DNA from 3 places in the Odoribacter sp. genome. Region 2 is predicted to be linked to each of the others. Evidence: riboswitches for the same ligand, from Rfam matches in the RefSeq annotation. Region 2 holds a riboswitch; each other region holds the start of a gene.

Region 1 (2,273 bases), on a different contig from region 2:
CCTGCCCCGCCATACTCTTTGGGGAATGGGATGCCCATCATTCCCAAAGCAGCCATTTTCTTTACCGTTTCTTCCGGAAAACGTTCTTCCTCGTCGACAGCTGCTGCCAACGGTTTCACTTCTTTTTCTGCAAATTCCCGGATCATTTGCAAGAATAAATTTTCTGTTTTTGATGTTGAAAAATCCATATAAATCGTTATTTATTTTTCCATACGGAATGTGCAATTTTTAACATTAACCGGATTTTGTTCCACTGTTGCTTTTCGGTAAGTTTGTTTCCCTCTTCGGTAGAAGCAAAGCCACACTGGGGACTCAGACAAAGCCGTTCCAGGGGAACATACTGGCTGGCTTCCGCAATGCGGTTTTTCACTTTCTGTTTATCCTCAAGGGCAGCATTTTTGGTTGTAATCAATCCCAAGACTACAGTTTGGTTCTGTATGAAGCGTAAGGGTTCAAAACCTCCCGAACGCTCGTCGTCGAATTCGAGAAAAAAAGCATCCACCGGGAGGTCGAATAAGGTTTCGGCAACCGGCTCATACCCCCCCCACGATGCCCAGGCAGAATGATAATTACCCCGGCAAACGTGCATTGTAATGGTCATTCCTTCCGGTCTTGAGTTCAAAGCCATCTCGTTTATCCGGGCAAAAAGGAGGGCCATTTCTTCCGCATTCACCTGTGGATTGCAGCGGAATTTTTCATCACAAAGCATACCCCATGTGCAATCGTCGAATTGGAGATAACGACATCCTGCTGCAGCGAAACCACTGATCACCTGGCGATAGGCCTGTGCTATATCTTCTAATAATCCGTCTATCCGGCCATATACTTTCAGGGTTTCATCCATATTTCCCTCGCGGATCAACTCGGCCAAAAGTTGTGCCGGAGAAGGAATCGTTTGCTTGGGTATCGCCTGGCCAGCCAGTTTCTGGATGAAACGGAAATGAGCGATCATGGGATGATTGTATCCTGTAATTTTCCCGGTCACTTTTACAGATTCCGGTCGGGTTTCCAGATTGTGAAATACATATCCCTGCCCAACTGCCTTTTTCTCTATGCCTCCTAATCCCCAAAAGAAGTCGAGGTGCCACCACGAACGGCGAAATTCCCCATCTGTAATAACCTGTAAGCCGACAACTTTTTGTTCGGCTATTAATTTTTCAATTTCTTCATCCTCGATTTGTTGGAGTGCGGCAGGAGATAATAAGCCTGATTCGAAGTCTTTTCTTGCTTTTTTCAGTCGTTCCGGTCGCAAGAAACTACCGACAATATCCGCCCTAAACGGAAGTTTTACCTGTTCCATTGATTTTAACAGAATTAAGGTAACTCACAGATAAGATAGATTGCATGTAAATGACCACTGCCCTGTACACACCAAGTACAGTTTACCAGTTCATTTATTCTGTCACCTTTCACCCGAAAGCTACGAATTAAACAAAAGTACTCAGGCAGGTCTTCTGACTTGTTCCGATTGTACGCCTTCCCACCGGACATACCGGCAGTGGCTTCCGAATGTACAACCTTTGAATAGAACTTACAGCTACGGGGATAGTCCCTGATTTTCACAGGAGTTCCCATTTTAATCCTGAATCAGTGATGACCGATTCTGAAACCTGATACCGACACAAATATAACGGAATTTATCGAATAAAAAAAAAGTTGGTTATTGTTTTGAAAAATTCAAAAGAAAATTAAAAACACCGGCAGGATGCGTCGGACGGATCCTTCAAATAAAAACAGGCCAGAAGGAAATACGAACACTCTGCCGCCTCCCACATACACCCGCATTTATCCCCGGTGTTTTAACAGTACAGTAATATATATGTGCAGGTGTCCGGCTCTGAATCCGCGAAAGCACAGACGATTGCTTGTATGGCAGGTCTTCTGACTTGCTCCAATCCAGACGCCTTCCCGTCGGAGGTATAAACGACAGTGGCAGAAGCATTGTCCGGACGTTGTAAAGAAGCTCACAGCAGCGGGGCCTGTCCGGGATTTACACCCGGTTCCCTTTTATTTCCTATACCGGATGGACATAGGAAAGCCAATACGCTTCAAAAATAGAGAATAAAATTTATTTTACAAATTTTAAGACAACTTATTTTGAAAACACCGGTAGAAATTTCAGCCCACCGATGCTTATAAACGATTCCTAAAGCGTATAAATAAAAGGCTGGAATCGATCGAAAGATAAGACCATAAAGCAACAAAATCACGCAGACACATTTCAGGTTGCCGACGCAACCACTGGAACGGAAAAACCAAACTATGGTGCAGGT
Region 2 (2,273 bases):
CCGGATAAAACAAATGCAGATCGTAGGTAAAAACATATTTTTCACCCGGCATAGGGAATTTATAAGTACGCAATTTAGGACGTGGTTCGGCCAGATTATCAACTACCCAGCAATTTTCAACCTTACGCCTGTCCTGACGTAAGCAGTAAAACACCTTAGAATTTCCAGCCCACACAATATTGGGAGTTGTATTTTTATCCGAATCGCTGTCCTTCTGATTACTATAGGAATAATACTTCTCTCCATCTGTGGTCAACTGTACCGGAACCGTATCCTGCCTGTTCAGCAGATACAGATTGTGCCGGTAAGCATATATACTGTAACTACTGTCAGGGGAAAACTTTAACCAATAAGGGGATGCCGGAGGATAAAAACGGCAGGCTTGTTCAGGGTCCAGTTTTTTCAGCTCCCGGGTTCTGATATTGTAATGAAAATCCAGTCCTCCCTTGGAAAAAGAAAAACAATACGGATCCCCCTCATCAAATTTCAGCCCTCCCAATCGGAAATCTTTGATATTAAATGATATCCCCGTAGCTTGGGTTAATTTACCGATCATATCTTCCATGTCAAACATTTCCAGTTTTTTTTTACGGACCGGATCGACCAGATAGTATTTAGCACCTCCGGGCGTAATATAATTATACCAAAACATATCTGTCCCGGATATCCAGGAAGGAAATACACTCAAAGAGTGATAATACTTCTTCAGATTTTCTTCCGAATACTTGTAACAATTTTTTAAATCTGCTTTCTGTGCATAAGAAAAAAAAGCACAACAGAAAAAAGCGAAAAAAAGGATCTTTTTCATCATGTTTACATTTTGCGTTCTACTTATTATCATATACACATACTTTCATAAAGGCCAATAAATAAAAGTACATGGTGACCAAAAGTAGTAATCTTTATTTATTCTTTTTATAATTTGGACAAAATTAACAGGATAAAGTGCCTAAAATACTATCTTTGTAGCAGCATCGGTATCCCCGCATGGGAATTTGGGAATTCGGTGAAAACCCGAAGCTGTCCCCGCAGCTGTAAAGTCATTACTGTCATTTTGCAGGTCTTTTCAATGATCCACTGAAACCCGGGCGTTTTGGGAAGGAGAAAAGATGACAAGCCAGAAAACCTGCCGATCATAGCTAATAAACAAATTTCTTTCGGAGGAAAAGAGCATGAAAAAGATTTATTTTTTATCACTGGTATTTACCATCGGTTTTTGTCTGGCCTTAGGTTCCTGTCGTTCAGGTAACCGCAAAAAACAAAACCCTGTCGCTACACAAACAGATCGTTCGAATATTCGTTATGCACAAGGCTTCTGGCTGGAACAACACGAAAATTACCGACTCCTTCATATCAAAGATCCTCAAAGCGAAACCGGTTCGGAATATACCTTCGCCCTAAGACAGCGAGGCACACATCCTGAGCTTCCCCCGCATATACCTGTACTCGATCTGCCGATCCGGGGCGTCATCTGTATGACTTCTTTACAACTCTCTAATTTTATCAAGCTCGGAGCAACTTCCCAAGTCGTGGGAATCAGCAGTACCCGCTTTTTGAATAATGCAACGATCAAACAACAGTTAGCCGAAGGGAAAACTCAGAAAATCGGTATCGAGGGTAATTTCGATGCGGAAATCATTATGAACCTCGCTCCCGACCTGATCCTCATCTCTCCCTTCAAACAAGGGGGCTACGACGCTATGAAAGAAGTAGATATTCCACTAGTCCCTCATTTGGGTTATAAAGAAACGACTCCATTGGGACAAGCCGAGTGGATTAAATTTGTCGGTCTTTTAATCGGAGAGGAAGAAAAGGCGAATAAAATATTCAATGAGATAGAACAAAAATACAATGATCTGAAAAGATTGACAGCCCGGGTCGAACACCGGCCGGTCGTGCTCAGCGGTGAAATACACGGAGGAACATGGTATGCCGTAGGAGGACAAAGCTTTCTGGCACAAGTATTCGAAGATGCCGGAGCCGATTATTTCCTGAAAGACGATCCCCGTTCAGGCGGCGTATATCTCGATTTCGAAACGGTATACAATCAAGCCGACCAGGCAGATTACTGGCGCATCCTGAATAGCTACCCGGGACAATATACCTACGAAACACTTTTAGCCCAGGACGAACGTTACGGTGACTTTAAGGCTTTCAAACAAAAAGGAGTGATTTATTGTAATATGCGTGAAAAACCCTATTACGAAAATATGCCCATGGAACCGGAATTATTACTTGCCGATTTCATTAAAGTGTTTCACCCGGAATTATTA
Region 3 (2,273 bases), on a different contig from region 2:
CGAAATTCAGAGTTAAAATTCTGAAAACGGTGAAAGAACAGAAAACCCGGATCGACATAACGGAAGCTAAAGTGCTGGTGTCAGGTGGGCGTGGTGTCGGCAGTACGGCTGGTTTTGTCATGCTGGGTCGTTTAGCGGAAACATTGAATGCCGAAGTATCTTCATCGCGGGCAATGGTCGATGCCGGGGTTATGCCCCACGAACGCCAAGTGGGGCAAACCGGAAAGACGGTCCGGCCGGATCTGTATTTTGCCCTGGGGATTTCAGGGGCTATTCAGCACCTTGCCGGTATGGAAGAATCAGAATACATCATTGCTATCAATAAAGACAAATATGCTCCGATCTTCAATGCAGCAGATTTGGGGATTGTTGGAGATGTACATAAAATTGTCCCCATATTGACAGAAAAACTCCGGAAGTAAAAATCGGAAATGAACCGGGTGTTTGTTCAATTATACTCTTTCCTTTTCTATTGGTGACGGTAGCAAGAGGAAAGAGTATTTAAGAGTAAATCAATATCTTGGCACTGATAAATCAAATTGATTGCATCTTAAATGTCAAAGCTCGTATTTTTGAAATAATCGGCTGGTAAAGATTGTCCCAGTATATTTTTACGCCTTATATTAAAAATGATTTAAAAAATTACTTAAAATAAACTTTCATCTCTCTTTTTTTGTACTTTTACCGTCGATTTTGGTGCTGCTCGTTATTTTCGTAACGGAGCGGTGAAAAGGGAATCAGGTGTGAATCCTGAACAGACCCGCTGCTGTAAGCTTTTTAAAGTCTTTGGACATTACTCACGCCACTGTTTTACATGAACGGGAAGGACGTCCGGAGATAAAGCAAGTCAGAAGACCTGCCAAGATCAGAAACTTGGTGTTCTCTGGGATTAGAATGCCGGTTGTACTGATTTTTAATTGGAATTATTCTATTGGATGTCGATGGAAAAACGTTCGATTAAATTAGTCGAAATTTCATAAAGTTTACAAAGTGATGCCCCTTACAGGACGTTTGTTAATTGACTATTGACAAATACCAGTTTACTGTAAAACAACATACTTTAGGAAATATTTACATCATATTGATTATCAATCATTCAACATTCAATTTCCCTACTCATTTCCCTTTTTTTCAGCTGTTTTTTGATGGAAGTAAAGCTTCCAATCATTGTCAATTGTTAATTGTCATCGGTCAATTATTCCTCTTGTGGAAATCCACAAAAAAATCGAAGATTTAAACGTCACACTTTTAGGACTGGATACTGAAAAATTAGGGGCTTTGGAAAAAATCGGAGGGAAGCTGTCATTGAACTGTACGGCAGAATATTTGAAGTTGCCTGCCGGTTTGAAAAATTTGAAGGTGTTTGTAGTATCGAAAGGTATAGAACGCCTGGATATCCAGGGAATAGAAATCGAGGAATTGCGATTCAGCGGTACCGGATTGGAAAATACGACGGTGATCGGTGACGATATTTTTAAAGGTAAAATCAGTTTGGATAACCTTTCGGGATATTTCCCGAAATTAGAAGGTTTCCGGGAAGTGGGAAAACTGAATATCGGTTATCTTGGCCTGAACGGAGGGAGCATTGAAATCGGTAATATCCGTAAAATTAACGGGGATTTCTCTTACTGGGCCAATTCCAATGTAAAGGCCGTCGAATTTCCTGCACTGGAAGAAGTAACCGGTAATTTTGAATTATATTCCAATATCAAGGAATACCATTTCCCCGAATTGAAGTCTATCGGAGGGAAGGCAATCATAAGTATCGACTATTATGATGAAAAGACTTTTCCGAATCTGGCGACGGTCGGGGAGGATATGATGTTTCAGACCGGATATGACTATTATGGATCGAGGGGACCGGCCGTGGTCTTGTATCCGGCTTTGAAGCAGGTTGGGGGGACATTGGAACTGCGCCCGATCGGACCAACTCCCTGGGGAGATAATGAGAATACCGGTTATTTGAATCAAACTCTGGAAAATCTGGATTTCTTGTCCAGCTTGGAAAAAGTGGGGGGAATCCGGATTCATGATCATGGGAAACTAGCTTCTTACGAGGCAATTAAAAAGGCCATCCTGACCTGTCCCGAAGAGAAATGGAGTGTGGAAAATAATTTGTACAATCCGACTTACAAGCAATTGGTAGAAGACCAGCAATGGATAAAACCTGCTATTCAGGAGTAACAGATGAAGCCTGTTTTTCAACTGTGAGATTAATCAGCTGAAAAAGTTGTAAATGTAAAAAATGATAAACCTATGAAGATAAATAATTT

Evidence for each region. Region 2 has a riboswitch for cobalamin ahead of AC5RDS_RS04525 (ABC transporter substrate-binding protein). Riboswitches for the same ligand answer to the same signal wherever they lie in the genome.
Region 1: linked by a shared signal. The riboswitch ahead of AC5RDS_RS10365 (5-methyltetrahydropteroyltriglutamate--homocysteine S-methyltransferase) and the one ahead of AC5RDS_RS04525 (ABC transporter substrate-binding protein) in region 2 are both predicted to bind cobalamin.
Region 3: linked by a shared signal. The riboswitch ahead of AC5RDS_RS10385 (hypothetical protein) and the one ahead of AC5RDS_RS04525 (ABC transporter substrate-binding protein) in region 2 are both predicted to bind cobalamin.

What each region holds. Positions count from the first base shown of each region.
Region 1 covers NZ_CFKYFN010000078.1:40,600-42,872, reverse strand. The annotation lists gene AC5RDS_RS10370 (acyl-CoA dehydrogenase) at 1-188, opposite strand, end outside; gene AC5RDS_RS10365 (5-methyltetrahydropteroyltriglutamate--homocysteine S-methyltransferase) at 197-1,300, opposite strand; cobalamin riboswitch at 1,428-1,629, opposite strand; cobalamin riboswitch at 1,855-2,057, opposite strand; gene AC5RDS_RS10360 (DUF2284 domain-containing protein) at 2,261-2,273, opposite strand, start outside.
Region 2 covers NZ_CFKYFN010000036.1:48,382-50,654, reverse strand. The annotation lists gene AC5RDS_RS04530 (S9 family peptidase) at 1-811, opposite strand, end outside; cobalamin riboswitch at 959-1,149, shown strand; gene AC5RDS_RS04525 (ABC transporter substrate-binding protein) at 1,173-2,273, shown strand, end outside.
Region 3 covers NZ_CFKYFN010000078.1:45,355-47,627, forward strand. The annotation lists gene AC5RDS_RS10380 (electron transfer flavoprotein subunit alpha/FixB family protein) at 1-422, shown strand, start outside; cobalamin riboswitch at 678-878, shown strand; gene AC5RDS_RS10385 (hypothetical protein) at 1,207-2,184, shown strand; gene AC5RDS_RS10390 (DUF5018 domain-containing protein) at 2,257-2,273, shown strand, end outside.